DNA from 4 places in the Streptomyces sp. NPDC091282 genome. Region 1 is predicted to be linked to each of the others. Evidence: riboswitches for the same ligand, from Rfam matches in the RefSeq annotation. Region 1 holds a riboswitch; each other region holds the start of a gene.

Region 1 (7,377 bases):
TTCCTTCAGGCCGAGCGTGAGCGGCTGGCCGTCGACCAGGGCCACGTTGTTGATGCCGAAGGACTCCTCCATCGGCGTCAGCTTGTAGAGCTGCTCCAGGACCGCCTCCGGCACGAAGCCGTTCTTGATCTCGACGACCAGGCGGAGCCCGTGCTCGCGGTCGGTGAGGTCCTTGACGTCCGCGATGCCCTGCAGCTTCTTGGAGTTGACCAGGTCCTTGATCTTGGCGATGACCTTCTCGGGGCCGACCGTGAAGGGCAGTTCGGTGATGACCAGGCCCTTGCGGCGGGCCGTGACCGTCTCCACCGCCACCGTGGCACGGATCTTGAAGGTGCCGCGGCCCGTCTCGTACGCGTCCCGCACGCCGTCCAGGCCGACGATCCGGCCGCCGGTCGGCAGGTCGGGGCCCGGCACGTGCTTCATCAGCGCGTCCAGGTCCGCGTTCGGGTACCGGATCAGATGGCGCGCGGCCGCGATCACCTCGCCCAGGTTGTGCGGCGGCATGTTCGTCGCCATGCCGACCGCGATGCCCGAGGAGCCGTTGACCAGGAGGTTGGGGAAGGCGGCGGGCAGCGCCACCGGCTCCTGCTCCTGGCCGTCGTAGTTCGGCGTGAAGTCGACCGTGTCCTCGTCGATGGACTCGGTCATCAGGCTGGTCGCCTCGGCCATCCGGCACTCGGTGTACCGCATGGCGGCCGGCGGGTCGTCGTTGCCCAGGGAGCCGAAGTTGCCGTGGCCGTCGACCAGCGGGACCCGCATCGAGAACGGCTGGGCCATGCGCACCAGCGCGTCGTAGATCGACGCGTCGCCGTGCGGGTGCAGCTTGCCCATCACCTCGCCGACCACGCGCGCGCACTTCACGTAGGCGCGGTCGGGGCGCACGCCCATCTCGTTCATCTGGTACACGATGCGGCGGTGCACCGGCTTGAGGCCGTCGCGGGCGTCCGGCAGAGCGCGCGAGTAGATGACCGAGTACGCGTACTCGAGGTAGGAGCCGCGCATCTCGTCCACGACGTCGATGTCGAGGATCCTCTCCTCGTACGAGTCGTCGGGCGGCGGGGTCTTCGTGCTGCGGCGGGCCATCGCTGCCGGCTCCTTGCTCATGCGTGAACGGGATCTGACGCTGACCATTGTGGACCGCGGTACTGACAGGCCGGGCCAGGACCCGGTCTCCGCGGCCCGCCCCGGTGCCTCGGTGGCGTGCGCGGGCGAGTCGGACGCAGGCTACGCGATCCGCTGTGGGCGTACGTGGTGCGGGAACTTCGCCCGGTCCCCGCGCGCTTGCATACAGTGGCAGGACTGGCAGAAGAACCGCGGTCCGAGACGGCGTCCGCGAGTGAGTGACGCGAGTGAAGGGACGTACATGCCCATGGGTCACACGACCACGGCCGAGACAGGCTCCGGAGGCCTGACAGCGACCGAGCACCGCTTGGCCAACGGTCTGCGCGTGGTGCTCTCCGAGGACCACCTGACCCCGGTCGCGGCGGTCTGCCTCTGGTACGACGTCGGTTCCCGGCACGAAGTCAAGGGACGTACCGGTCTGGCTCACCTTTTCGAGCACTTGATGTTCCAGGGCTCCGCCCAGGTGCAGGGCAACGGGCACTTCGAGCTAGTCCAGGGCGCCGGCGGCTCGCTCAACGGCACCACCAGCTTCGAGCGCACCAACTACTTCGAGACCATGCCCGCCCACCAGCTGGAGCTCGCCCTCTGGCTGGAGGCCGACCGCATGGGCTCGCTGCTCGCCGCCCTGGACGACGAGTCGATGGAGAACCAGCGCGACGTCGTCAAGAACGAGCGCCGCCAGCGCTACGACAACGTCCCCTACGGCACCGCCTTCGAGAAGCTCACCGCGCTCGCCTACCCGGAGGGCCACCCCTACCACCACACGCCGATCGGCTCGATGGCGGACCTGGACGCGGCCACCCTGGAGGACGCGCGGGCGTTCTTCCGCACCTACTACGCGCCCAACAACGCCGTGCTCTCGGTGGTCGGCGACATCGACCCCCAGGAGACCCTCGCCTGGATCGAGAAGTACTTCGGCTCCATCGAGGCCCACGACGGCAAGCCCGCCCCGCGCGACGGCTCGCTCCCCGAGGTCATGGGCGAGCAGCTGCGCGAGGTCGTCGTGGAGGAGGTGCCCGCGCGCGCGTTGATGGCCGCCTACCGGCTCCCGGAGGACGGCACGCGCGCGTCCGACGCGGCCGACCTGGCCCTGACCGTCCTCGGCGGCGGCGAGTCCTCCCGCCTGTACAACCGGCTCGTCCGGCGCGACCGTACGGCCGTCGCCGCCGGCTTCGGCCTGCTGCGCCTGGCCGGCGCGCCCTCCCTGGGCTGGCTGGACGTGAAGACCTCGGGCGACGTCGAGGTCCCGGTCATCGAGGCCGCCATCGACGAGGAGCTGGCCCGCTTCGCCCAGGAGGGCCCGACGCCCGAGGAGATGGAGCGCGCCCAGGCCCAGCTGGAGCGCGAGTGGCTGGACCGGCTCGGCACGGTCGCGGGCCGCGCGGACGAACTGTGCCGCTTCGCCGTGCTGTTCGGCGACCCGCAGCTCGCCCTGACGGCCGTCCAGCGTGTCCTCGCGGTGACCCCGGAGGAGGTCCGGGAGGTCGCCGCGGCGCGCCTGCGCCCCGACAACCGCGCGGTGCTCGTCTACGAGCCCAAGTCCCCGGAGACCGTCGAGGACGCCGACGTTCCCGAGGACCCCGAGGCCGAGGCCACGGTCGAAGCCGGCGACAACAACGAGGAGACGGCCAAGTGACCGAGCTCGCCACCATGGACTTCCATCCGCAGCCCCAGCCGGGCGAGGCGCGGCCGTGGGCCTTCCCCGCCCCCGAGCGCTCCACCCTGGACAACGGGCTGACCGTGCTGCGCTGCCACCGCCCCGGCCAGCAGGTCGTCGCCGTGGAGGTGCTCCTGGACGCCCCCCTGGACGCCGAGCCGACCGGCCTGGACGGCGTCGCCACGATCATGGCGCGCGCCTTCTCCGAGGGCACCGACAAGCACTCCGCCGAGGAGTACGCCGCCGAACTGGAGCGGGCCGGCGCCACCCTGGACGCGCACGCCGACCACCCCGGTGTCCGGCTCAGCCTGGAGGTACCCGCCTCCCGCCTGGGCAAGGGGCTCGGGCTGCTCTCCGACGCGCTGAGGGCACCCGCCTTCGCCGACAGCGAGGTCGAGCGGCTGGTCCGCAACCGCCTCGACGAGATCCCGCACGAGCTGGCCAACCCCAGCCGCCGGGCCGCCAAGCAGCTCTACAAGGAGCTGTTCCCGGCGACCGCGCGGATGTCCCGGCCGCGCCAGGGCACCGAGGACACCGTCGAGAAGATCGACGCGGCCGCCGTGCGCGGCTTCTACGACCGGCACGTACGGCCCGCCACGGCCACCGCGGTCGTCGTCGGCGACCTGACCGGCATCGACCTGGACGACCTGCTCGGCGAGACCCTGGGCGCCTGGCGCGGCACCGCCGCCGAGCCCCGCCCGGTGCCCGCGGTCACCGCCGACGACACCGGCCGCGTCGTCATCGTGGACCGTCCCGGCGCCGTCCAGACGCAGCTGCTCATCGGCCGCGTCGGCGCCGACCGGCACGACCGCGTCTGGCCCGCCCAGGTGCTCGGCACCTACTGCCTCGGCGGCACCCTCACCTCCCGCCTGGACCGCGTCCTGCGCGAGGAGAAGGGCTACACCTACGGCGTCCGCGCCTTCGGCCAGGTGCTGCGGTCGGCTCCCGACGGCAGCGGTGCCTCGATGCTCGCCATCAGCGGCTCCGTGGACACCCCGAACACCGGTCCGGCGCTCCAGGACCTGTGGACGGTGCTGCGCACCCTCGCCTCCGGGGGCCTCACGGACGCCGAGCGGGACGTCGCCGTGCAGAACCTGGTCGGCGTGGCGCCGCTCAAGTACGAGACGGCCGCGGCCGTCGCCGGCACCCTGGCCGACCAGGTCGAGCAGCACCTGCCCGACGACTTCCAGGCCACGCTCTACCGGCAACTGGCCGCCACCGGCACCGTGGAGGCCACCGCGGCCGTCGTGAACGCCTTCCCCGGCGACCACCTGGTGACCGTCCTGGTCGGCGACGCGGCCCAGATCAAGGAGCCCGTCGAGGCCCTCGGCATCGGCGAAGTGACGGTCGTCGCCGCCGAGTGACGGCACGCGCGTCCGGAGCCCTGGTGACCCACCGGTCACCAGGGCTCTGAAATGTCCGTATTGATGCGGAGGTTGCCTGTCTGCCCTGTGGGATACGCGACAAAAACCCTGATCCGTTTGAGGATTGCGAGAACGCCCTCGTAGGTTCTTCCGGGCTGTCCGCCGAACTGCGCCGCGCCCGCGGCACCGGACAGTCATCGCCGAGTCCCCGTACGGCGCGAGCCAGGGGAGCCGGGGACCCATGCAGTCCCTGGGGTGAATCGGGCGCCCGCGCGAGCCGCGAGGGGGCCCGTAGGAGACCTTCCTGCTCCGAACCCGTCAGCTAACCCGGTAGGCGAGAGGGAAGGAAAGGACCAGCCTCTACATGGCGTTCATGTGCGCCTCCGGGAAGCACCGTCGTCCCGGCCGGGTGAAGCGCACCACCGCGCAGGCCGCCGGCATCGCGGCCCTCACCACCACAGGTGTCATCGGCACCGTCTCGGCGGCCCCGGCGCTCGCCGCGGAGAACTCCGTCGAGCAGACCGGCCTCACTCCGGTGATCACGGTCAGCGACTCGGTCGCCGACCGGATCGACGCCCAGGCCGCCGCGCAGACGGCCGCCGCCGAGCGCAAGGCGGCCGAGGAGGCCGCGCGCAAGAAGGCCGCGGCGAAGGCCGAGAAGGAGCGCGAGGCGAAGGCGCGCGCGGCACGGGAGGCCGAGCGCAAGCGTCTCAACGCCTTCGTCGTGCCGATATCCGACTCGTACGTCTCCACCGGCTACAAGACCGGCGGCTCGCTGTGGTCCTCCGGCGCCCACACCGGCATCGACTTCCACGCCGCCTCCGGCACGGAGGTGCACGCGGTCGGCACCGGCACGGTGGTCTCCACCGGCTGGGGCGGCTCGTACGGCAACCAGATCGTCATCAAGATGGCCGACGGCATGTACACCCAGTACGGTCACCTGTCGTCGATCGGCGTCTCGGTGGGCCAGAAGGTCACCCCCGGCGAGCGGATCGCCCTCTCCGGCGCGACCGGCAACGTGACCGGACCCCACCTCCACTTCGAGGCCCGGACGACCCCGGAGTACGGCTCGGACATCGACCCGGTCGCCTACCTCCGCAAGCACGGTGTGAACGTCTGACGCGTTCCGACGACAGTCTCCGAAGCCCCGGCCGCCGAGCCGGGGCTTTCGTCGTTTTCGTGGGTCCGGTGTCCAAAAAATATGCATGGATTCAGGGCCGCCGTCGGAAATTCCCGCTCATTGCAATAGAGTCACGGAACGGGCGCCACTCGACGGCGTTTCACGGGGATTAAGGCGGAGGTCGGACATGCGTATTCCGGCGCACTCGGTATGCACGGCGATCCGGGACGACATCGTCGCGGGCGTCCACGAGCGCGGCAGCCGGCTCACCGAGGAACTCCTGGCCCGTCGCTACGGCGTCTCGCGCGTCCCCGTCCGCGAGGCCCTGCGCACCTTGGAGGCCGAGGGGTTCGTGGTGACGCGCCGGCACGCGGGCGCGTGCGTGGCGGAACCGAGCGAGCAGGAGGCCGCCGACCTGCTGGAGATGCGTCTGCTCCTGGAGCCGCTCGGCGCCCTGCGGGCCGCCCAGCGCCGTACCGAGGCCCACCTCAAGGTCCTGCGCGGCCTGGTCAGGCTGGGTCAGGAGCGGGCCCGCCGGGGCGGCAGCGAGGACCTGCGGTCCCTGGGCGGCTGGTTCCACGAGACGCTCGCCCAGGCCACCGGCAGCCAGGCCCTGACCTCGGCGCTCACCCAGCTGCGGCACAAGATCGCCTGGATGTACGTGGTCGACGCCGCGCCCGATCCCGTCGAGTCCTGGGCCGAGCACGGCGCCATCGTGGACGCGGTGACCCGCGGCGACGGCGAGCGCGCGCGGGCGATCACCGCGCTGCACACCGAGCGGTCCGGCGTCTCCCACCGGCTGCGCTTTCCCGGCGGCCTGGACCGGGCCGGTGGTGTGAGGACTTCGCAACATCCCGTAAACATGTCGGGCCCGCGGCATTAACACGGGCACCGTATACAAAGAGATGTTATTCGGTGGAGCAGTATTTCCGGCGCCCGCTGCCGGGCTCTGCCGTCCTTATTTCGTGCGCGTCCGGAATTTCGTGGGCGCGCCTTTGATGTGCCCAGGCGCGTAATGAAGTGCGCCCTGCCTGTAATTCCGTGCGCCCGGCGCGGAACCTGATCTCCGAGCGGGAAATCCGGCGCCCCCGGTGAAAAGCGCGCCTGCCGGGTACGGCGAGGCCGTGCCGGCGGAAGGCGTGCCGGGCACGGCGAGGCCGCCCACGGACAGTGCTGCGGCAACGGCGAGGCCGCGCCGCCCCCGCAGGGGTGACGCGGCCTCGGTGGTGCGGGCGCCGTGGCGCTCAGACGGTCTCGGGGAGCTCCTCGAGACCCTCGCCGACCAGCTTGGCCAGGCGTTCGAGGGCGGCGTCCGCGCCCTCGGCGTCGGAGGCGAGGACGATCTCCTCGCCGCCCTGGGCGCCCAGGCCCAGCACAGCCAGCATGGAGGCCGCGTTGACGGGGTCGCCCCCGGCCTTGGCGATCGTCACCGGGACGCCTGTGGCCGTGGCGGCTCGGACGAAGATGGAAGCGGGGCGGGCGTGGAGGCCCTCGGCCCAGCCGACGTTGACGCGGCGCTCAGCCATGTGATGCTGCCCTTCGGTGTTCAGGGTTGTCTAGACCAGTTTCCCATATCGTGAAGCATGCCCGGAGCGGGCGGAAGCCCGCACGGGCGTGAAGCCGGACCGCGGCCTCGGACCGGCTCCCGTCCCCCACAGACTGCCTCGCGCCCGTGTCGGACGCGAGCCGTACTCTGGGGCCCATGCAGACCCCGGCGGACCGACAGGACCGGCACGTGTACCCCTCCCACTGGGAGGCGGACATCGTGCTGCGCGACGGGGGTACCGCGCGCGTCAGGCCCATCACGGTCGACGACGCCGACCGCCTGGTCAGCTTCTACGAGCAGGTCTCGGACGAGTCGAAGTACTACCGCTTCTTCGCGCCCTACCCCCGGCTCTCCGCCAAGGACGTCCACCGCTTCACGCACCACGACTTCGTGGACAGGGTGGGACTCGCGGCCACCATCGGCGGCGAGTTCGTCGCCACCGTACGCTACGACCGCATCGGCCCCGGCGGCCTGCCCGCCTCCGCGCCCGCCGACGAGGCCGAGGTCGCCTTCCTCGTCCAGGACGCCCACCAGGGCCGGGGCGTCGCCTCCGCCCTCCTGGAGCACA
Region 2 (7,377 bases), on a different contig from region 1:
CCACCGCTGGGAACCGTACCCACGTTTTAAATTTGAAGCAACAGCGTTTCAGGGGAATATCCACACGCTCCCGCCGGTGTGCCGTCCGGCGGCGGAGGTCCTTGCGGAGAGGCCCTACGACGGGCCGGAACAGGGCGAGGACCGCCGGCGCCAGGGAACCTCGTCGGAGGTCGGCCGCGGGGTCGACGCGTCCCCCTCCAGCGCCCGCGTGATCACCGAGCTGATCTCCTCCAGCTGCGCGACCTGCTCGGCGGAGAGGTGGTCGAACACCGCCGCCCGCACCGTCTCGACGTGCCCCGGCGCGGCCCGCTCAAGGACCGCCATGCCCTCGTCGGTCAGGGCGGCGAAGCTGCTGCGCTTGTCCCACTGGCAGTCCTCGCGCCGGATCAGGCCGTCCTTCTCCAGCCGGGTCACCGCGTACGTCAGCCGGCTCCGGGTGATCTTCGACTTCTCGGCGAGGTCGGTCATGCGCAGCCTGCGCTCCGGCGCCTCGGAGAGACTGACGAGGATGCCGTAGTACAGGTGCGGCATGCCGGCGTCCTGCTGGAGCTGCCGGTCCAGCGCGTCGTCCAGGAGGTTCGTCGCCGAGATGTAGGCGCGCCAGGCGCTCTGCTCCTTCGGCGTCAGCCAGCGAGTCGTCATGCCGCCAGTGTAGGTTTGTTTCAAACTTTAACCAAGCCTGCCGTCCTCGACCCAGCCCGCCCGTCGCCCCCGGGAGTGAGCCCGTCCGATGCCGTACCCCTACGTCCTGCTGTCCGCCGCCGTCTCCCTCGACGGCTGTCTCGACGACACCGGCCCCGACCGGCTGCTGCTCTCCTCCCCGGCCGACTTCGACCGCGTCGACGAGGTGCGGGCCGGCGTCGACGCGATCCTGATCGGCGCCGGCACCATCCGCGCGGACAACCCGCGGCTGCTGGTCAACGACCCCGGCCGGCGCGCGGCCCGGGTCGCCGCGGGCCGGCCCGAGTACCCGCTGAAGGTCACGGTCACCGCGACCGGCGACCTGGACCCGGACGCGCGGTTCTGGCACACCGGCGGCGAGAAGGTCGTGTACACCACGGACGAGGGCGCGGCGCGGATCCGCGGCCTCGGTGTCGCCGCCGACGTCGTCTCCCTCGGCACCGCGCTCGACTGGCCCGCGCTGCTGCGGGACCTGTACGAGGCGCGCGGGGTCGGCCGGCTGATGGTCGAGGGCGGCGGCACCGTCCACACCCAGCTCCTCCAGCAGGGCCTCGCCGACGAACTGCAGCTGGTCCTGGCGCCCCTCTTCGTCGGCGACCCGAAGGCGCCGCGCCTGTTCGGGCCCGGCGGATACCAGGCGGGACGGCTGCGGCTCGTGGAGAGCCGCCGTATCGAGGACGTCGTCCTGATGCGGTACGAGCCCACCGCGCCCGGCGCGGGCGGGTCGGTGTCCGCCGCCGACCGGCACTGGCTGCGGATCGCCTGCGAACTGGCGGCCGACTGCCCGCCCTCGCGGACCGCGTTCAGCGTCGGCGCCGTGGTGGTCGCGGCCGACGGCACGGAACTGGCCCGCGGCCACTCGCGCGAGGCCGGCGACCCCGTCGTGCACGCGGAGGAGGCGGCCCTGGCCAAGATCCCCGCGGACGACCCGCGGCTGGCCACCGCCACCGTCTACACCAGCCTCGAACCCTGCACCCGCCGCGCCTCCCGGCCGCATCCCTGCGCCGAGCTGATCCTGCGGGCCGGGGTGCGGCGGGTGGTGACGGCGTGGCGCGAACCGGACACCTTCGTCGAGGCGGCCGACGGGACGGGAGCGCTGCGTGAGGCGGGGGTGGCGGTGCTGGTGCTCGGCGCGTACGAGGACCTGGCGAAGGCCCCCAACGGCCACCTGCTGAGCTGACCGCGTTCAACCGATGTGACTCGCCCTCTTCCGATGGCGTATGCTGGTTTCACCGACGCGGGGTGGAGCAGCTCGGTAGCTCGCTGGGCTCATAACCCAGAGGTCGCAGGTTCAAATCCTGTCCCCGCTACTGAAGGCCCAGGGCCGGAATTCCGAACAGGGATTCCGGCCCTGAGTCGTGTCCGGCCCGGACCGGCGTCCACCGGCACGTGTCCGTCGTCACATCCGCCCGCGCTCATCCGCCCGGCCCACACCGCTCGCCGCCCTCCGCTCGCAGCCGCAAATCTGGACGGACACGCAGGGGGATCCCGGAACAGAGGAGAGTCGTACCGTGGGCTTCGGAGAGGCGCCGGAGGACGGGTCCGTGACCGTCCGCACCCTGGCCCGCCTGCTGCCCGCCCTGCTGATCGTCGGCGGTGTCTTCTACGACGCCCTCACCCCGGTCGCCTTCACGGCCGTGCCGTTCTTCACGGCCGCCCCGCTGGTCGCCGCTCCCCTCTCCTCCCTGCGCACCACGGTCCTGACCGGCCTGGCCTCCTTCCTCGCCGTCTACGCCGTGCACGCGCGCTTCGGCTACGTGCCCGACGCGGACGCCGTCACCGAGCTGACCACCGTGGCCACCGTCTCCGCCCTCGCCGCCGGCATCAACCGGGTCGTGCGCCGCGGCGACCAGCGGCTGGCCTCCGCCCGCGAGGTCGCCGAGGCCGCCCAGCGCGCGGTGCTGCCCGAGCCCGCCGAACGGATCGGCGGCTTCGAGATCGCCGCCCGCTACGAGGCGGCCCAGGAGGGCACTCTCGTCGGCGGTGACCTGTACGCCGTCCAGGACACCCCGTACGGGGTGCGGCTGGTCGTCGGCGACGTCCGCGGCAAGGGGATGGGCGCGGTCGCCGCCGTCGCGGTGGTGCTCGGCGCGTTCCGGGAGGCCGCCGAGCAGGAGGCCTCGCTGGAGGCGGTGGCGGGGAGGCTGGAACGGGCGCTGGCCCGCGAGGGCGTCCGGCGCGGCGGCGTCGACACGTTCGAGGGGTTCACCACCGCCGTGCTCGCCGAACTCCCGCACGGCGAGGGCACGGTCCGGGTCGTCAACCGGGGCCATCCGCCGCCGCTGCTGCTGCACGCCGACGGCACGGTGCGCCCGGTCGAGGTGTCCGAGGCCGCGCTGCCGCTGGGGATGGGCGAGCTGGGCGCCTGGCCGGACCGGGCCGCCGAGCGGCCGTTCCCGGGCGGGGCCGCGTTGCTGCTGCACACCGACGGCCTCTCCGAGGCCCGGGACGCGCACGGCCGGTTCTTCGACCCGGAGCGGCGGCTGGCCGGCCGGGCCGGCACCGCCCCGGGGGCGCTGCTGGCCCGTCTCGCGGCCGAGGTGCGCCGGCACACCGGCGGCCGGATGGCGGACGACATGGCGCTGCTGGTGGTGCGGCGCACCTGAGCGCCCGTCCAGGGGGATGTCACCCTCGGTGTGCGGACGGAAGCCCTCCGCATAACATCTGAGTCACCATCAAAACGCGCGTGACTCCTGTGCCGCGCAGAACGCACGGCCAACTCGACCGTTTTTGACCGTTCGTGGCAGGTAAGTCCTTGCTTTGAAAGCTTAATGATCAAGGAGAACGGCTTGGAATCTGCCAGCCGCGTCTATTAACGTTCGATAACGCAGCGCGGTCGTCCCAGCCGTCACCCGCGACGGCTCCGTGCGCACGCGCCGAATCCCGCAAGGGAACCGGGGAACCACCTACTTGGGGTGAATCGCACGTATGTCGCCGGGTACGAAACGGCCGGTATACGCGCGTAGGAGACCTTCCTGCTCCGAACCCGTCAGCTAACCCGGTAGGCAGCGGAAGGAAAGGAGTGCGCCCGCGTGGCGTCCAACCGGCCTGCTCCGACAGCCCCGTTCGTGCCCAGCCAGCGTCAGCCCGAGGCCTACGGCTACGGCGGCCTGCGCACCGACGAGGGCCCCTGGGAGGAGTGGAACCCCACCGAGGAGTCCCTCGCCCCGGTACGCGGCCGGCACCGCGTCTCCAAGCAGCGCGGCGGCGGACTCGCCCGCAGCTCCACGGTCCTCGGCGTCGGTGTCATCGCCGCCGTCGGCGCGGGCGGCATGGCCAGCGCCAACACCGGCAAGCCGCCGGTCTCCATCTCGCTGCCCGACCTGCCGTCCTCCGTCGACTCCCTGCTCGGCGACGGCGCCGGCCACCAGGCCACCCAGACCGCGCTCAGCAGCGTCACCACGGCGACCGCCACCGACGCGGACTCCTCCTCCGACGCCGGTGAGGCACTGCGCAGCCGGATCATCGCCCAGGCCGAGCAGCAGCAGACCCAGATCGACGTCCGGGCCACCGCCAAGGCCGTGGCCGCCGCCGACAAGGCGGTCTCCGACGCCGAGGCCAAGGCGGAGAAGGCCGCGGCCACCCAGGCCGCGGACGCCAAGGAGAAGGCGCAGGCCGCCGAGAAGGCGCAGGCCGAGCAGAAGCGGCTCGCCGCGCTGGCCAAGCAGTACACGCTGCCGGTCGTCTCGTACACGATCACCGGCACCTTCGGGCAGGCCGGCTCCATGTGGGCCTCCGGGTACCACACCGGCCTCGACTTCGCCGCTCCCACCGGCACCCTGATCAAGGCCGTGCACAGCGGCACCGTCACGGAGGCCGGCTGGGCCGGTTCCTACGGCTACCGCACGATCCTCACCCTCGACGACGGCACCGAGCTGTGGTTCTGCCACCAGTCCTCGATCGGCGTCAAGGTCGGCCAGAAGGTCGCCACCGGCGACGTCATCGGCCGGGTCGGCGCCACCGGCAACGTCACCGGCCCGCACCTCCACCTGGAGGTCCACCCCGGCGGCCAGGCCACCGGCATCGACCCGATGACCTGGCTGCGCGGCAAGGGCCTCAACCCCTGACCGACCCCACTGATCCCCGGCGGCCCTGACGACACCCCCCCGACGTCAGGGCTGCCGGTCCGGTGTGTCCCGGGCCGGGCCGGGGCCTTCCGCTTTTACGAGAACTTCGCGTTGCGGCGGCATCGGTCCGCAGGCGGCCGGTGTTGAACTGGGACATGACCCCTTCTTCCGCTTCTCCCGCATCCGGCTCCCTCCGCAAGCTCGGCGCCTCCGATCTGGAGGTGTTCCCGCTCTGCCTGGGCGGCAACGTCTTCGGCTGGACCGCCGACGAGACCGCCTCCTTCGCCGTCCTCGACGCGTACACCGACGCGGGCGGCAACTTCGTGGACACCGCCGACGCGTACACGGCCTGGATCGAGGGCCACCAGGGCGGTGAGTCCGAGACCGTCATCGGCAAGTGGGTCAAGGAACGCGGCAACCGCGCCGACGTCGTCATCGCGACGAAGGTCAGCCAGCACCCCGAGTACCCCGGCCTGTCCGGCGCGAACATCAAGGCCGCCGCGGACGCGTCCCTGCGCCGCCTGGGCACCGACTACATCGACCTGTACTACACGCACTTCGACCAGCCCGAGATCCCGGTCGAGGAGATCATCGGCGCCCTGGACGAGCTGGTGCGGGCCGGCAAGGTCCGGCACATCGCCGCCTCCAACATCACCGCGGAGCGGCTCCAGGAGTCGCTGGACTTCTCCGACCGCGAGGGCCTGGCCCGGTACGTCGCCCTCCAGCCCCACTACAACCTGGTCTCCCGCGACACCTACGAGGGCGCCCTGCAGGAGCTGGCCTCCCGCACGGGCCTGGCCGCGGTCCCGTACTTCGCGCTCGCCGCGGGCTTCCTCACCGGCAAGTACCGCCCCGGCGCGGCGGTGGACAGCGCCCGCGCGGGCCGCGCCGCCCAGTACCTGGAGACCGAGCGGGGCCCGAAGGTCCTGGCCGCCCTCGACGAGATCGCCGAGGCCCACTCCGCCGCGGTCCCCACGGTCGCCCTGGCCTGGCTCGCGGCCCAGCCCACCGTCACCGCCCCGATCGCCTCGGCCCGCTCGCTGGAGCAGCTGCCGGCCCTGCTGGCCGTCGCCGGCCTGGAGCTGACCGAGCAGGAACTCAACCGGCTCACGGCCGCCTCCGCGTGAGGTTCGTGAGGCCCTAGCCGCTGTACGGGTTGTTCGGCGCGTACGAGCCGCCGTACGGGTTGTGGGGCGCGTACGGCGCCGGGGCCCCGTACCAGCCGGGTGCGCCACCGGCCGGGGGCGGGTAGGCCCCGTACCCCGGCCGGCCGTTCGGGGCCGCGGCGCGGGCCGCGTAGTCCAGGGCCGGACGGACCAGCTCGCGCCGGTCCCACAGCGCCGTGAGCAGCTGCCGCTCCCGCACCGTGAAGTCGGCGTCCGCCCGGCCCCGCCGTCCCCGGCGGCGGAGCAGGGCGAGCGTCGTCGCGTCCGCCTCGTAGGCGGCCACCGCACGGCCGGCCGGCTTGCCGAAGTGGTAGGCGGCGTACTCCCGGGCCATCTGCCGCGCCCGCATCGAGCCCAGCACGAACGGCTCGGCCGGTCCCATCCAGCCGGCGTACACGTACGCGGGCAGTTCCTCCCGGACGGTCCGCAGCTCCCGCTGCCGGGTCCAGACCGCCAGCCAGGTCAGCAGCCCGAACACCGGCACCATGAACATGCCGTACACGGCGAAGAACCCGTACTGCCCGAACGACGACGAGCCGTTCCACAGCGCGTGCATGCCCATCGCGAGCAGCAGCCCGGCCACCGGGGCGAGCGCCCGCCGCGCCCGCTGGCGTTCCCCGCAGAGCGCGGCGACGCCGAAGCCGATGCCGGTGAGGACGGTGAACAGGGGATGCGCGAACGGGGACATGACGATGCGGACGAAGAACGTCGCGGCGGTGACCGAGGCGATACCGGAATCGCCGGAGAGCCGGTCGGTGCCGAACGCCGTACCGAGATAGAGGATGTTCTCGGTGAACGCGAACCCGGTGGCGGTGATCCCGGCTATCACCACGCCGTCGACGAGCCCGGTGAAGTCGCGTCTGCGGAACAGGAAGACCATCAGCACGGCCGCGGCCTTGGCGGACTCCTCGACGATCGGCGCTATCACGGTCGCCCCGAGCGTGTCCGCGCTGCTCGGATCCGTGGTCGCCGTCGCTATCCAGCGCGTCGCGAAACTGTTGGCGACGATCGCTATCAGCGCGGCCGCGCACGCTCCCCAGGCGAACGCGAACAGCAGGTTCCGCCAGGGTCCCGGCTGGACCCGGTCCAGCCAGCGGAACGCGCCCATCAGCAGCGGCACCGGCAGCACCGCCAGGCCGAGCCCGACCAGGAACCCCTCCGTGCCGGTCTGCTCACGCACCAGCGCCAGGATGACCAGCCCGGAGACCGCGAGCAGGCCGCCCAGCGCGCCGTAGCGCACCCAGCGCCGCTGCCACCAGCGGGGATGCCGCAGCCCGGCACCGGCGGGGTGCGGCGGGTACGACGGATACGGCGGGTACGGCGGCGGGGAGGTGGCCACGGCATCGACCCTAACGAGGTGACTCCTGTCGGTGCGGTTCGCCCTGCTGCACCGGATGCTGTACGCGACGGAAGAGCAGATCGTTCACCACGTGACCCTTGTCCAGCCCCTGCCCCTCGAAACG
Region 3 (7,377 bases), on a different contig from region 1:
CCGGGACATCTCGCTGTACATCAACTCCCCCGGCGGCTCGTTCAGCGCCATGACCGCGATCTACGACACCGTCCAGTACGTCACCTGCGACGTGGAGACGATCTGCCTGGGACAGGCCGGGGCGTCGGCCGCGGTGCTGCTCGCGGCCGGCACCCCGGGCAAGCGGTACGCGCTGCCGGGCGCGCGCGTCGTGCTCCAGCAGCCGTCGCTGCCGGAACCGGTGCAGGGCCGGCCGAGTGATCTGGTCATCCGGGCGGCGGAGTTGGAGCGGACACGCGCGCTCCTGGAGGAGATGCTCGTCCGGCACACCGGACGGACACCGGACCGGGTCCACCGGGATCTGGAGCGGGACCTGGTGCTGGACGCGCAGGAGGCGCTGGCCTACGGGCTGGTGGACCGGATCGTGCCCGGCCGCAGGCGCTCGCCCGGCCAGGACGCGGGGTGAGCGGGGGATGCCGCCTCCCGAACTGCCGCCGCTGCCCGCGCTGACCCGCGCCGAGGGCGAGCTGATCGACCGGTACCTGGACGTGGTCGACCTGCTGGGCCGTATCAACCCGGCGCAGAACGAGGACACCTACCGCGGGCTGCGCGCCGCGCAGGCGCTGGTGCGCGCGGCGGCCGAGCTGCGCGACGCCCTCGCCCTGATGCACCGGCGGGGCGAGACGGAGCTCCACGGGGACACGCTGGCACGGGCCTTGCGGGTGCTCGACGGCGAGCGCCGGACCGCGCGCGTCGCACTCCCGCCCGACTGCGTACCGTGATGCCCGCCGACGTCCGGTGGGACGCGTCCGCCCTCCGGCCGGGGCCGAGTTGAAACGACCCAGTGGAGTTACGGCTGTTCGGCCGAGTGCGGCGTGGTTTTACCTGACCGCCGGGGCCGCTCAAGATGCGCGCACGGAGGGGCTCTCGGAGGGCTTCGGTGCAGGTCCGGGGCTACGTACGGCAGTTGACTGGTATTCGAACACACCCCTGTCCACCCGAACGGGTGGGTGGTGAGTAACCCCACAAATCCCCGATTCCGTTGGGATTTTCGGACACGCGTAAGTGAAGATCCCTGTCTGACGACAAGCCCCCGCCACAGCGGCGGGGCGATCCGTGCGGACGCCGAGTCCTGCCGCCGCCCGGATGACCGGTCGACGGAAGTGGATCGGCAGGAGTGGAGGACCCGAGCACGACGGGTCGCCGGCACGGTCGCACCATGACCGGGCCGCGCAGCCCTTGGGGTGAAGCCGTGGCGACACGGCCGGGCAACTTCGCCAGCCCGAATCCGACAGGTCATCCTTCACAGGCGGCTGACGAAGGGTTGCGCATGACTGCGCTCAATCGTGTCCCGTCGCTGATGGCACGGGCCGGCACGGCCTCGGCGCTCACCATCGCCGCCGTGGGCGGCTCCATCGTGATCCCTGGCGTCGCCGCGGACGCCTCGGCCGCCACGATAGCGACCAGGGCTCTTCAGGTAGCGGCCTCGAAGAAGGGGTCGCCCTACAGCTGGGGTGCCACCGGACCGAACCGGTTCGACTGCTCCGGGCTGACGCTGTACTCGTTCAAGAAGGCGGGCAAGAAGCTCCCGCGTACGGCGGCCCAGCAGTACAACAGGACCCGTCACATCTCGGCCGGCAGCCGCAAGGCCGGGGACCTGGTCTTCTTCCATTCGGGTTCCAGCGTGTACCACGTCGGCATCTACGCCGGGAAGGGACGGATCTGGCACGCCCCGAAGACCGGGGACGTGGTGAAGCTGCAGAAGATCTGGACGCGCAGCGTCTGGTACGGCCGGGTCAGCTGACCCGGCCCGCGGTCGGCCGGCGGGAACTCGGGGCTACGGTTCCTGCCGGCCGGCCGTGGTGACCGTGCCGGCCGGGACCGTCCAGGGCAGTTCGATGAAGACGGTCTTGCCGCCTTCCCGGGTGGGGCGCACCCGGAGCTTGCCGCCGCACTCCGCGGTGAGCCAGCGGATGATCACCATGCCCCGTCCGTTGTCCTGCTGGACCGCGGCCGGGAGTCTCTTCGGGAAGCGCGGATGGCTGTCGGTGACGCCGATGCGCAGCTGTTCGTCCCGGTCCAGGACGAGGTCCAGCGTGAAGGTCGGCGACTGCCCGAAGGTGTGCTGGACCGCGTTGGTGGCGAGTTCGGAGACGATGAGGCGGATGGTGTCCGCGGTCTCCGTCTCCGGCGGCAGACCCCATTCCGCGAGGGTGCCCAGCGCGTAGGAGCGGGCCACGGAGACCGAGGCGGGATCGCTCGGCAGAGTGATGGATGCTTCCAGGTGGTCTGCCATGGCGACGTCGTCCCTTTCCCACGGGACCGTGGTCCGACACGGTGCGGATGGTTCGAGTACGGTCCCGGACTGGTGCTTCTCCGCCAGACTGCCATTGCCGGGACGGTCAGGGGAGCGATCCACCAAGATATGCATATATCTGTCGCTCGATGCGGTGAACTCTGCGACCCCAGAGCGTATTCGGGCGGCCCGGAAGGAGTAAGGAGTAGCCCATGCAGAACGGTCCCGCGGTGCGCCGCCGGAAACTGGGTGCCGAGCTGCGCTCACTGCGCACCGGTGCCGGCCTCACGAGCGGCGAGGCCGCCCGTCTGGTGGGCTGGCACCAGTCGAAAGTGAGCCGGATCGAGACCGGCGCCAGCGGTGTGAAACCGGCCGATGTGCGGTTACTCCTGGACGCCTACGGCGTGGTCGAGGGGCAACTGCGGGAGTTGCTGCTGGTGTTGGCGGGGTCGGAGGACACCGCGGGGCGGCACCACTGGTGGCACGCCTATCGCGGCGTACTGCCGCCCACCTACCGGGATTTCATCAGTCTGGAGTCGCAGGCCGGCGCGATGCGCACGCTGGAGACCTCGGTCGTGCCGGGGCTGCTGCAGACCCCGGAGTACGCGCGTGCCGTGACCAGGGCGGCCGTGGACGGGCTCGACGACGAGGCCCTGGACGCCCTCGTGGAAGTGCGGTTGGCCAGGCAGGACGTGCTGCGCAACCGTCCGCCGCTGGAGCTGAGCGCGGTCCTGGACGAGGCGGTGCTGCGCCGGGAGGTCGGCGGTCCTGGCGTGATGGCGAGACAGCTGGAACGGCTGCTGGAGGCGGCGCGGTTGCCCCAAGTACGGCTCCAGGTGCTGCCGTTCTCGGCCGGAGCCCATATCGGCATCACCGGCCCTTTCGTAATCTTCTCATTTCCGAGCACTTCTGATCTGGATGTTGTTGTTCTCGACCAGTTGACGAGTAGCCTCTACCTCGAACGGAAAGAAGACCTCCAGACCTACACGGAGGCCTTCAACACCCTTCAGATCCACGCCCTTTCGCCCGAGGACTCGTTGGATTACATCGCCGGGATAGGTGACGGCGCGTAAGGAGGCACCATGACTGCACTGCCTCGGAACGTACCTTCAAGTGCCGATCTGCACGGACTGCGGTGGCTGCGCAGCAGCTACAGCACCGGAGCGAACAACTGCGTGGAGACGGCACGGCCGCGCTCCGGTCGGCTGACCGGACTGCTCGCCGTGCGCGACTCCAAGGACCCGGCCGGACCCGCGCTGCTCTTCTCCCCCGGGAGCTGGGCGGGTTTCGTGTCGGCGCTCACCTGCTGATCGGTACGTGACCCACTCCGTATCCGCATTCGGTCAGGACCCGGCCGTGTCACGCCGACTCATGGTCGTGTCTCACCGATCACCTGTACAGCGCGTTCGATCTCGGCCCCGGAGAGGTCCGCACGGGCGGTCAGCCTGAGCCGCGACACGCCGTCCGGCACGGACGGCGGGCGGAAACAGCCCACGGCCAGGCCTGCCGCACGGCAGGCGGCCGCCCACCGCACGGCCCCCTCCGGGGACGGGGCCCGCACGGAGACCACCGCGGCGTCCGGACGCACCGCTTCCAGACCCGCGGCGGTCAGCCGTGCGTGCAGTTCGGCGGCGACCGCACGGGCCCGCTCCGCGCGTTCGGGCTCCCGGCGCAGCAGCCGCAGCGCCGCCAGCGCCGCGCCCGCCGCGGCCGGCGCCAGGCCGGTGTCGAAGATGAAGGTCCGGGCCGCGTTCACCAGATGGTCGACGACCCGTGCCGGGCCGAGCACGGCCCCGCCCTGGCTGCCCAGCGACTTGGACAGGGTCACCGTGACCACCACGTCGTCGGCGCCGGCCAGCCCGGCCGCCTGCGGCGCGCCCCGCCCGCCGTCCCCGAGCACGCCCAGCCCGTGCGCGTCGTCCACGAGCAGCCCGGCACCGCGCTCCCGGCACGCCTCGGCCAGCGCGGCCAGCGGCGCCGCGTCGCCGTCCACCGAGAACACCGTGTCGCAGACGACGACGGCGGGCCCCTCGTGCGTCCCGAGCGCCTTGCGGACGGCGTCCGGGGCCGCGTGCCCGACGACCTGCGTGGTGCCCCGGGCCAGCCGGCAGCCGTCGATCAGGGAGGCGTGGTTGAGCGCGTCGGAGACGATCAGGGAGCCGTGCGGGCCGAGGGTGGTGACGGCGGCGAGGTTGGCGGCGTAGCCGGAGGAGAAGACCAGGGCCGCCTCGAACCCGCAGAAATCGGCCAGCTCGCGCTCCAGCTCGGTGTGGAGTTCGGTGGTGCCGGTGACCAGCCGGGAGCCGGTGGAGCCGCCGCCCCAGGTCCTGGCCGCCGCCGCCGCGCCCTCGGTGACCTCGGGGTGGTGGGCGAGGCCCAGGTAGTCGTTGCTCGCCAGGTCCAGCAGCGGGGAATCGGCGGGGCGGGGGCGCAGGGTCCGTACCAGTCCGGCGCGGCGGCGGAGTTCCGCCTGTTCGTCGATCCAGCCGAACGCCATGGCTCCTCCGGTGATTTTGTAGGCAGTGAACAGACCCTAGCGGGACGATCTGCCACCCACTGTGTGGCAATACCCACAGCCGGTATTGGCAGGCAAGGAAAATGTCCAGGTCAGAGGCTATATCATGCCCTGGACTGAAGATCGTCTCCCACAACACGGACCAGCCGCGCGCTCAGGCGGCGCCGATTTGAGGTCAGTGGCTGCTACTGCGCGAGCGCAAGGCAAATCGCCTACAACCGGTGCACCACCAGCAGCCCCACATCAGGAACGTGCCAACCGTCCGGGAAGCCATCAAGGCCGTCCTGCACCGGCCCGTACAGGCCGCGAGGCACAAGCCTGCGAACAGTGACCCTGCGAGGCCCGGACGAGCCCTGACGCTCACCGGGGCGCTTCCGTGTCTGCGCCCAAGTCAGCACAGACCATCTGTGTCGTCGTGCTCTTCGCCGACTGGGAGTGGCCGACGGTCGTCCCCGGAGTCCTCGCTGTAGATCACCGCGGAGGATGCTTCTCGGAAGTTGAGCGTGAGCTGCTCTTCTGCCAACGGCGTACCGCCATAGACATCTTCGAGTTCCGGTGGTGTCCATGAGGATGTGTTTTCCTGCCACCGGGCCGGACGCGACAACGCCGCTGATCGCCGAAACCCCCAGCCCGACACCACTGAGATCCGTAAATGCGCCGCCCAGGACACGCATCGGCCCCCACCTGGACTAGATTCCGCCGTATGTGGGCCAGCGCCTCATCCTCCGTCACCAGCACAAGAATCGTGGAGATGCCCGAGTATGCCTACGAGGTCCTCACCGCGCTGCAGGTGCTGCGAGCGCACCCGAACCTCGCGGAGATCGCGGGCGGCTTCCTGCATCACGCCAGCGAGCGGCAGACCGCGGAAGTAGCCGGCACCTCCCGGACGGCACTCCCGGCCGTCTACGAGACGGTCCTCCAATCAGCGGTTGGCTGCGGAAACTGCGGGTCGGGCGGGAGGCAGAGCTCGACCTGGTAGCTCGGCGACGGCAGCCAATCCCAAAGCCCCCGCTCTCGCTCTCCCGACTCAGGGCGGCGCCGGTCTGGAAGACCGACAACGGCCTCCGGGCTCCCCCCTGAGGAGCGGACAGACCGTTCTCAGACCTCCCGGGGATCTTGCCGGTCGAGCGCAGCGAGCACGCGAGTCGGATCGTCAATCAGAACGAACAGGCCGCTGGTCCGTCGCGCCCACTGCTCTGGATCCTCTCCCTCCACGAACGCAGCGGCCCATGCAAACTGGTCCCGGAGGTTAACCGGCACCTTGCCGGCCAGGAACGTACCGAGTTCCCGGCCCAGGACGGCTCGCGACGAAGACGGCCGCATGAAGCGGTCCGGCTTGACGGCCGCCGGGACGACGCTGCCGCTCACGCCCTCGAGAGCCGCAGCGGCATCGCGCACCCAGCCGCCATCCCAGGTGTCGGGGAGCGGAACAGCGATTCGCTGAACGCCGGCGATCGCGTCCCTCCCCAGTGCGAGCGAGAGCCCTCCCGGATCCTCGTGATAGTTCAGATAGCGGGCGACATCGACGCCCTGCGGGCAGACCTCGTCGAGCACTACATCGCCGACGAAGTTGCCGGGGTCGACGAGCCACCCTGCCCGCACCACGACGGATGGCTCCAGGCTGACCCGATACAAAAAGAACTGGCTGCGCTGCTCGGCCTGGTTGCGCATCCTTCTCAGCATGTTGTGGACAGCAGCCTCGTACGTACCGACGTGGAGGGCATGCGCGCGCTGCCGTGCGGCCCACGCGGCAACCCGATGCTCCCCACCCATCATCCTGCGGAATTCGGGAGCCAAGACGGCTGCCGGGTCGAAGTCCCGCGTCGGCCAGTCCGGCTGGGTGCTCGTGTGGTACCAGAAAAACTGCGCCACCCTGTCGTCGTCGAGCGCCGGGTCGCCGAAGTCGAGCGTCACCCGAGGCGAGTCCTCGTGCTCGCAGGTCGTGCCGCAGCCGGCGCAGGTCTCTTCCGCCCGCTCCCACCGATCGATCCAGTCCAGATCGACGCGCCACCGATGACCGCAGCGCCCACAGAGCATCTGCCGCTCGCGCCAGAAGTCGATCCGCCGTTCCACGACACCATTCTCCGGAAGCGTCCGACGCAGAACCAGCCTCAGAAGCGCCGTTCGGCAGCGCAGCGAATGCCGTACCACTTGCCCGCGAAGGCCAACTCGGCGTTAGGCAGGGACTCGGACTTGACAGCGAGGGACCCGCTCATCCTTCAACCCTACGGGAGGATGCGTCTGATGCGACGAGACCCCGGCAGATTCGGCGGGGCCTCGTCGCGCTCCCAAAGGCTGTCCCGTAATCGATCTTGTTGTCCGACAAAGAAGTTCGGCAGACCAATCAAGACGAAACCATCAATTTGCAGATTTTTACTTCGCCAATACCGGAGGAGTCCATTCAATTCTCTCGCGTGCCAGTCGACCAATGATCCACTCTCGCCCCATTGAGTCAGCCACCGCCCAAGCGTGCCTAAAAGGACGCTTTCGATGCTTGTAGCGCTGCACCATGCCACGAAATCCGCTGCGCCGTAGAGAAGCGTCCGGCATATTGTGGCAAAGGTCGGCAAGCCACGCAATGCAAGCC
Region 4 (7,377 bases), on a different contig from region 1:
CCGCTGGCCCGCCTGGAGGGGCAGAGCGCGCTCGCCACCCTGCTCACCCGGCTGCCGGACCTGCGGCTGGCGGCGGAGGAGAGCGAGCTGCGCTGGCGCGGCGGCCTCATCATGCGCGGACTGCGCACGCTCCCAGTGGAGTTCACCCCCGCCGAGCCCATCTCCGCCAAAGATGACCAGGGTTCAACTATGTGATCTTCACGTGATCTACGCGGCATTAACTTGTGACAAGTGATCGTCTGCCTATACGTTCACCCATCAGTGCGGCGCGCCGGCAGGACCGTCGTGCCGGTCACCGCTGTCGCTCGAAAGGTCTCCGCATGCTCTCCGGGAACGGTCGTCACCGTCGCCCCCGTCAGGCTCCGGCACTCCTTGTGGCAGCCGGCGTGACCGGCTCGGCCATCGCCATCCCGCTCCTCGGTGCGGCGAGCGCCAACGCGGCCGACGGCAGCACCTGGGACCGGGTGGCCGAGTGCGAGAGCGGCGGCTCCTGGAGCATGGACGAGGGCACCGGGTACTACGGCGGCCTGCAGATGTCCCAGGACGACTGGGACCGGTACGGCGGCCAGGAGTACGCCGGCACGCCCGACCAGGCGAGCCGTTCGCAGCAGATCGCCGTCGCCGAGAAGATCCTCGCCGACCAGGGCACCAAGCCCTGGCGGACCTGCGCCCTGCTCGCCGGGCTCTCCTCGGACGACGCCTCGGTGAACGTCGACACGGGCGCCGACGGCTCGGACGACGCGTCCGGCTCCTCCGACGCGCCCACCGGGCTGTCGGATTCGTCCTCTTCTTCTGGTTCATCGGATTCATCCGCCCCCTCGGACTCCGGCCCCTCCGACTCCTCGGCGGACCCCTCGGACTCCGTGTCCGCCACGCCGTCGCCGAGCGCGAGCGAAGATTCCGGCAAGGACGCTCCCGCCGCCTCCTCGAAGACGGCCGAAAAGGGATCCGGCGGCTCGGACACCTCGAAGGCGAGTGAGAACCCGGTCGTTCCGGAAGCCGACGACTCGGACAATTCGTGGCAGACGGGCAGTTCCTGGGACCTCGTCGACACGGGTGCGATCGGCAGCAGCGGCAAGCACCGCGGCGGCTCGGCGGACGAAAGCGTGACAAACGGTCAGAGTGGGACTTCTTCCGGCCGTCACGCCTCCCGGAGCGCGGACACCTACACCGTGCGGGACGGCGACACGCTCGCCTCCATCGCCGACTCCCTTGACCTGGACGGCGGATGGCGTGCGCTCTACGCCGCCAACAAGGCCGACATCGGCACCGACCCGAACGACATCGCCCCCGGTCAGACCCTGAAGCTCGGCGCCGAATAGGACCGGTGTCGGCGGGAGTTGACGCCCCGCTTCGAGTTGAATGTCCGTTTTGGTGAAAGTGTGGGATGAGTCTCAAAGGCCCTGATCATCTTTGAAATTCACCTGATCGCCTGTTTACGGTCAAGGCCGCTCGTCACCACGAGCCCCGGTTGTCGCAACGCCGAGTCCTGCCAGCGGCCGCCCGGGAACAGTCGTCGCGTCAAGCGCCGTAGGCAGGAGCGGGGGACCCAAGGTAGGTGCCGGGACCGGTGGTTGAGACCGCCGTGTCCGGCTAGGGGTGGAGCCGCGCACCGTGAGGTGTGCGGCCGGGCAACTCATTCGGCCCGAACCCGACAGCTCACCTCGCAGGCGTCGGTGAGGGGATCCTCCATGCTGTTTTCCGGCAAGGGCAAGCACCGTCGTCCGTCCAAGGCCACCCGCGTCGCCGCGCTCGCCGGCGTCACCGGCGTCGCCATCGCCGCTCCGCTGATGGCCACCGGCACCGCCTCCGCGGCCACCGCCTCCGAGTGGGACGCCGTCGCCCAGTGCGAGTCCGGTGGCAACTGGGCCATCAACACCGGCAACGGCTACTTCGGCGGCCTGCAGTTCTCCGCCTCCACCTGGGCCGCGTACGGCGGCACGCAGTACGCCGCGCAGGCCAACCAGGCCGGCAAGGCGCAGCAGATCGAGATCGCCGAGAAGGTCCTCGCCGCGCAGGGCAAGGGTGCCTGGCCGGTCTGCGGCACGGGCCTGTCCGGCGCCGCCTACAACGGCGGCTCCAGCTCCTCCGGCAGCTCGTCGAGCGGCAGCACCGCCGACCGCTCGACCGACAGCCAGGCCGCCTCCCGCTCCGCCGAGCGCCCGGCCGCCAAGAAGACGGTCACCACCCCGACCGGCAAGAAGGTGAAGAAGGGCGACGGCGAGTACAAGGTCGTCAAGGGCGACTCGCTCAGCTCGATCGCCGAGAAGCACAAGGTCAAGGGTGGCTGGCAGACGCTGTTCAAGCTGAACAAGGACATCGTCGACGACGCCGACTTCATCTACCCGGGCCAGATGCTGCACCTCAAGTAGGCGGCAGGCCGCCCCCGTCCCCCATGGACCCCCGCCCCGGTGCGTTCTCCCCCGTACGCACCGGGGCGGGGTTTTCGTGTGCGGGCCGCCGCCCGCGGTCCTCTTCTTGACCCGCTCTTCTCCCGTTCTTCATCGGACCCCCCTTTGTTCCGTACATGAACAATGAGTACCGTCAGTGTGTCCACGGGCCGGTCGGTAGGCCGGATGACGGGTCCGGGACGGTTAGGCTCTAGTCGCAAGGCTGAGCAAGGGCCGACAAGGCCCGCGTGCGCCCGCACAACCAGCGTCACATCCCAAGAAGGAGATGCTCGTGCCGTCCATCGACGTCGTCGTAGCCCGGGAAATCCTGGACTCCCGAGGCAACCCCACGGTCGAGGTCGAGGTCGGCCTCGACGACGGCAGCACGGGTCGTGCCGCCGTTCCCTCCGGCGCCTCCACCGGCGCCTTCGAGGCCATCGAGCTCCGTGACGGCGACCCCAACCGCTACCTCGGCAAGGGCGTCGAGAAGGCCGTCCTCGCCGTCATCGAGCAGATCGGCCCGGAGCTGGTCGGCTACGACGCCACCGAGCAGCGCCTGATCGACCAGGCCATGTTCGACCTGGACGCCACCGACAACAAGGGCTCGCTCGGCGCCAACGCGATCCTCGGCGTCTCCCTCGCCGTCGCGCACGCCGCCTCCGAGGCCAGCGACCTGCCGCTGTTCCGCTACCTGGGCGGCCCCAACGCGCACCTGCTGCCGGTGCCGATGATGAACATCCTCAACGGCGGTTCGCACGCGGACTCCAACGTGGACATCCAGGAGTTCATGATCGCCCCGATCGGCGCGGAGTCCTTCTCCGAGGCGCTGCGCTGGGGTGCCGAGGTCTACCACACCCTGAAGAAGGTCCTGAAGAACAAGGGCCTGTCCACCGGTCTCGGCGACGAGGGCGGCTTCGCCCCGAACCTGGAGTCCAACCGCGCCGCGCTCGACCTCATCCTGGAGGCGATCAAGCAGGCCGGTTACGTCCCCGGCGAGCAGATCGCGCTCGCGCTCGACGTCGCCGCGTCCGAGTTCTACAAGGACGGCAAGTACGAGTTCGAGGGCAAGTCCCGCTCGGCCGCCGAGATGACCGAGTACTACGAGGAGCTCGTCGCCTCCTACCCGCTGGTCTCCATCGAGGACCCGCTGTTCGAGGACGACTGGGCCGGCTGGAAGGTCCTCACCGACAAGCTCGGTGACAAGGTCCAGATCGTCGGCGACGACCTGTTCGTCACCAACCCGGAGCGCCTGGCCCGCGGCATCGAGGACGGCGCCGCCAACGCCCTGCTCGTCAAGGTGAACCAGATCGGCTCGCTCACCGAGACCCTGGACGCCGTCGAGCTGGCCCAGCGCAACGGCTTCAAGTGCATGATGTCCCACCGCTCCGGCGAGACCGAGGACGTCACCATCGCCGACCTCGCCGTCGCCACCAACTGCGGCCAGATCAAGACCGGCGCCCCGGCCCGCTCCGAGCGCGTCGCCAAGTACAACCAGCTGCTGCGCATCGAGGAGATCCTCGACGACGCCGCGGTGTACGCCGGCCGCAGCGCCTTCCCGCGCTTCAAGGGCTGAGCCGTAGGGCCCGTAGAGGGTAAGGCTTAGCCAGTCGTACGTACGTCCCCGTACCCGGTCCCGTACCGTGTGCGGGGACGTACGCGCGTGTGAACGGGAGGCGGGGACATGGCCGTGAGGGACCGGGACCGGTTCTCCACCGCGACCAGGCTGAAACTGCTCGGCGAGCAGACGGCGGCCCGGGTCTACCGCTCCCAGACCAAGCGGCAGGCCCGCCGCTCGCGGCTCACCGGCCGCGCCGCGCTGCTCGCGATCGTGCTGTGCACGATGATCGTCGCGCTCGCCTATCCGATGCGCCAGTACGTCTCCCAGCGTGCCGAGATCGCCGACCAGGAGCGTCAGCAGAAGCAGGCCAGGCAGCGGGTCGAGCAGCTGCGGGACGTCAAGGCCCGGTGGCAGGACGACGCGTACGCCGAGCAGCAGATCCGGCAGCGGCTGCACTACGTGATGCCGGGGGAGACCGGCTACATCGTGATCGACCCCGCTGCCGCCCAGCAGGCGCACGCCTACCTCGGCGCGGCCGACCGGCCGTGGTACGCGAACGTCTGGGACGGCGTCGACAAGTCCGACGCGTCCGACCAGTGAACCGACAGAAAGCCGCACAGAACACAGTCATGCACACGCCTCCGCCCTCCACTCCGCGCACCGAGCCGACCGACGCCGACGTCGAGGCCTTCCAGCAGCAGCTCGGGCGGCCGCCGCGCGGGCTGCGGGCGATCGCGCACCGCTGCCCGTGCGGTCAGCCCGACGTCGTGGAGACCGCGCCCCGGCTGCCGGACGGCACGCCGTTCCCGACGCTGTACTACCTGACGTGCCCGAAGGCCGCGTCCGCCATCGGCACCCTGGAGGCCAACGGCGTGATGAAGGAGATGACGGCGCGGCTGGAGAGCGATCCGGAGCTGGCGGCGGCCTACCGGGCCGCGCACGAGGACTACGTACGGCGCCGGGACGAGATCGAGGTGCTGGCGGGCTTTCCCAGCGCCGGCGGGATGCCGGACCGGGTGAAGTGCCTGCACGTGCTGGTGGCGCACTCGCTGGCCGCCGGCCCCGGCGTGAACCCGCTCGGCGACGAGGCGATCGCCCTGCTGCCCGAGTGGTGGGCCAAGGGCGCGTGCGTGACCTCTGCCGAGGAGGACGGCCAGTGACCCGTGTCGCCGCCATCGACTGCGGTACCAACTCCATCCGGCTGCTCGTCGCCGACGCGGACCCCGCGACCGGCGAACTCGTGGACCTGGACCGGCGGATGGTGATCGTCCGGCTCGGGCAGGGCGTCGACCGGACCGGGCGGCTCGCGCCGGAGGCGCTGGAGCGGACCTTCGCCGCCTGCCGGGAGTACGCGGCCGTCATCAAGGAGTACGGCGCCGAGCGGCTGCGGTTCGCGGCCACCTCCGCCTCCCGGGACGCCGAGAACCGCGACGAGTTCGTGCGCGGGGTGCTGGACATCCTCGGTGTCGAGCCGGAGGTCATCAGCGGCGACCAGGAGGCCGAGTTCTCGTTCGCGGGGGCCACGCGGGAACTGGCGGGCCGGGACGACCTCGCCAGGCCCTTCCTCGTCGTGGACATCGGCGGCGGCTCCACCGAGTTCGTCGTCGGCGACACGTCGGTGCGGGCCGCGCGGTCCGTGGACGTCGGCTGCGTCCGCATGACCGAACGGCACCTGGTGCACGAGGGCCGGGTCAGCGACCCGCCGACCGAGGCGGAGACCGCCGCCGTACGGGCCGACATCGAGCGGGCCCTGGACCTCGCGGAGCAGACCGTGCCGCTGCGCGAGGCGCGCACCCTGGTCGGCCTCGCCGGGTCCGTCACCACCCTCTCCGCGATCCACCAGGGCCTGCCGGAGTACGACTCCGCGGCCATCCACCACTCCCGTATCCCCTACGAGCGGGTCCGGGAGATCACCGAGCGGCTGCTGACCTCCACGCACGCCGAGCGTGCCGCCATCCCCTCGATGCACCCCGGGCGCGTCGACGTCATCGGCGCGGGCGCCCTCGTGCTCCTGGCGATCATGGAGCGGATCGGCGCGGCGGAGGTCGTGGTGAGCGAGCACGACATCCTCGACGGCATCGCTTACAAAACGGCACTCGACGCCGAACGGGAGGAAGACGAGGGCTGACCTGCGGTGATACAGCGGCGCCCCCGGGGAGTGATCTCCTCGGGGGCGTTCTGTTGCCCGGTCCAGGCCCGGGCGGGCGGCCGGCGTCAGCGGGTGAGTAGTTCGATCTTGATTGCGAGGGCCCCGAGTGCTTCCTTTTCGGGCGAGTAGATGTTGCGGATGTTGGCGAGCTGTTCCTCGCGGGTGGCGGTCGGGTTGACGTTCGCCGGCCCCTCGCCGTCGAGCAGGGCCTCAAAGTCGGGGTACTCGGTGACCTGCTTCACGGACACGTCGCATGTCTCGTCGGTGCCCTTGATCCGGAAGCGGATCACGTCGCCGGCGGCGAGGTCGGCGAGGTGCGGGTACTTCACCCGTACCTCGGTCGTCTTCTGCCCGGAGGCGACGAGGTCGAAGTATCGCCGGAAGAGGTTCAGCTCGCGGACGCGAGCGGCGGTGTCCGTCATGGGGCGGAAACGCTCCTAGGGGTCGGTGCAGTCATCAGCCGGGCGAGCTCGCCGGCCGAGTACGAGCGGAAGAAGTGCCGGGGGTCCGAGAGGACGACCGCGGCCATGCCGAGCAGTCGGTCGACGTACTCGTGCAACGATCCGGGCCACTCCCGGGTGTCGAGCATCCAGGGGGCGGCGCCCTCGGGCAAGGATGCGAGTCCCTCGCGTATGAGGGACTTGGACAGCTTGGCCCCGGTGTCACTGAGGATCATGGGGCAGAACAGCCGCGCGGGGAGTTGCCCGCGGGTGAGGCCGAGTGCCTGTAGGGCGCCGTCGACGAGCTGTGAGCCGAATACCCAGTCGCCACCCTTCACCATGACGTACAGGGTGCCGGTGCTGCCCGTGGCCGCGAGTTCCTTGATCAGGTTTCGGTACAGAGTGGAGAGGTCGAGGTACGCCTCGCCGGCCGGCTCGATGGTGACCTCGTACGGGCCGTGGTGAAGGCAGACGGCCGCGACCTTCGCCTGCTCGCTGCTGATCGACCGGACGAGGGTCCGCTCGGCGTCCTTCTCGGCCCAGCCGCAGCCGGGCCTCGGGCAGGGCACGCGAACGTGCGCCACGCCGGACGACGGGGCGATGTGCCAGCGCGCGGCGTCCATCCGCGGGAGAGCTCGCAGCCAGGTGCGGCGGAAGTGCTCGCCGGCCTGCTGCTCGCTGTATGTCTCGACGGAGTACGGGACGCTGAGCCGTTGGGACAGCGCGGCGAACAGGGGGCGGTACAGCTCGTCGACCTGTCGCACGATGCCCTGCTTGCCGAGAGCCTGCGCGTAGGCCCGCTGGTAGCGGTGGCCAGTCTCCTTGTCCGTCACGATGGCG

The links. Region 1 has a riboswitch for cyclic di-AMP ahead of ACIQOE_RS13190 (M23 family metallopeptidase). Riboswitches for the same ligand answer to the same signal wherever they lie in the genome.
Positions count from the first base shown of each region.
Region 2: another riboswitch for cyclic di-AMP. It lies ahead of ACIQOE_RS23320 (M23 family metallopeptidase); the one in region 1 lies ahead of ACIQOE_RS13190 (M23 family metallopeptidase).
Region 3: another riboswitch for cyclic di-AMP. It lies ahead of ACIQOE_RS20075 (C40 family peptidase); the one in region 1 lies ahead of ACIQOE_RS13190 (M23 family metallopeptidase).
Region 4: another riboswitch for cyclic di-AMP. It lies ahead of ACIQOE_RS28690 (transglycosylase family protein); the one in region 1 lies ahead of ACIQOE_RS13190 (M23 family metallopeptidase).

Region 1 covers NZ_JBIVUX010000002.1:1,398,401-1,405,777, reverse strand. The annotation lists gene ACIQOE_RS13205 (DNA topoisomerase IV subunit A) at 1-1,083, opposite strand, end outside; gene ACIQOE_RS13200 (pitrilysin family protein) at 1,364-2,758, shown strand; gene ACIQOE_RS13195 (M16 family metallopeptidase) at 2,755-4,143, shown strand; cyclic di-AMP (ydaO/yuaA leader) riboswitch at 4,332-4,495, shown strand; gene ACIQOE_RS13190 (M23 family metallopeptidase) at 4,508-5,263, shown strand; gene ACIQOE_RS13185 (GntR family transcriptional regulator) at 5,451-6,146, shown strand; gene ACIQOE_RS13180 (HPr family phosphocarrier protein) at 6,508-6,789, opposite strand; gene ACIQOE_RS13175 (GNAT family N-acetyltransferase) at 6,966-7,377, shown strand, end outside.
Region 2 covers NZ_JBIVUX010000005.1:18,751-26,127, reverse strand. The annotation lists gene ACIQOE_RS23340 (MarR family transcriptional regulator) at 115-642, opposite strand; gene ACIQOE_RS23335 (dihydrofolate reductase family protein) at 731-1,861, shown strand; tRNA gene ACIQOE_RS23330 (tRNA-Met) at 1,918-1,991, shown strand; gene ACIQOE_RS23325 (PP2C family protein-serine/threonine phosphatase) at 2,193-3,287, shown strand; cyclic di-AMP (ydaO/yuaA leader) riboswitch at 3,546-3,706, shown strand; gene ACIQOE_RS23320 (M23 family metallopeptidase) at 3,714-4,748, shown strand; gene ACIQOE_RS23315 (aldo/keto reductase) at 4,904-5,875, shown strand; gene ACIQOE_RS23310 (PrsW family intramembrane metalloprotease) at 5,889-7,253, opposite strand; gene trmB (tRNA (guanosine(46)-N7)-methyltransferase TrmB) at 7,264-7,377, opposite strand, start outside.
Region 3 covers NZ_JBIVUX010000004.1:232,070-239,446, reverse strand. The annotation lists gene ACIQOE_RS20085 (ATP-dependent Clp protease proteolytic subunit) at 1-445, shown strand, start outside; gene ACIQOE_RS20080 (hypothetical protein) at 453-761, shown strand; cyclic di-AMP (ydaO/yuaA leader) riboswitch at 1,093-1,306, shown strand; gene ACIQOE_RS20075 (C40 family peptidase) at 1,310-1,783, shown strand; gene ACIQOE_RS20070 (ATP-binding protein) at 1,817-2,275, opposite strand; gene ACIQOE_RS20065 (helix-turn-helix transcriptional regulator) at 2,488-3,348, shown strand; gene ACIQOE_RS20060 (DUF397 domain-containing protein) at 3,358-3,585, shown strand; gene ACIQOE_RS20055 (8-amino-7-oxononanoate synthase) at 3,645-4,772, opposite strand; gene ACIQOE_RS20050 (hypothetical protein) at 5,542-5,769, shown strand; gene ACIQOE_RS20045 (hypothetical protein) at 5,889-6,863, opposite strand.
Region 4 covers NZ_JBIVUX010000006.1:347,720-355,096, forward strand. The annotation lists gene ACIQOE_RS28680 (cytochrome P450) at 1-195, shown strand, start outside; gene ACIQOE_RS28685 (transglycosylase family protein) at 321-1,322, shown strand; cyclic di-AMP (ydaO/yuaA leader) riboswitch at 1,517-1,688, shown strand; gene ACIQOE_RS28690 (transglycosylase family protein) at 1,692-2,372, shown strand; gene eno (phosphopyruvate hydratase) at 2,677-3,963, shown strand; gene ACIQOE_RS28700 (septum formation initiator family protein) at 4,072-4,548, shown strand; gene ACIQOE_RS28705 (DUF501 domain-containing protein) at 4,578-5,108, shown strand; gene ACIQOE_RS28710 (exopolyphosphatase) at 5,105-6,076, shown strand; gene ACIQOE_RS28715 (ASCH domain-containing protein) at 6,163-6,519, opposite strand; gene ACIQOE_RS28720 (hypothetical protein) at 6,516-7,377, opposite strand, start outside.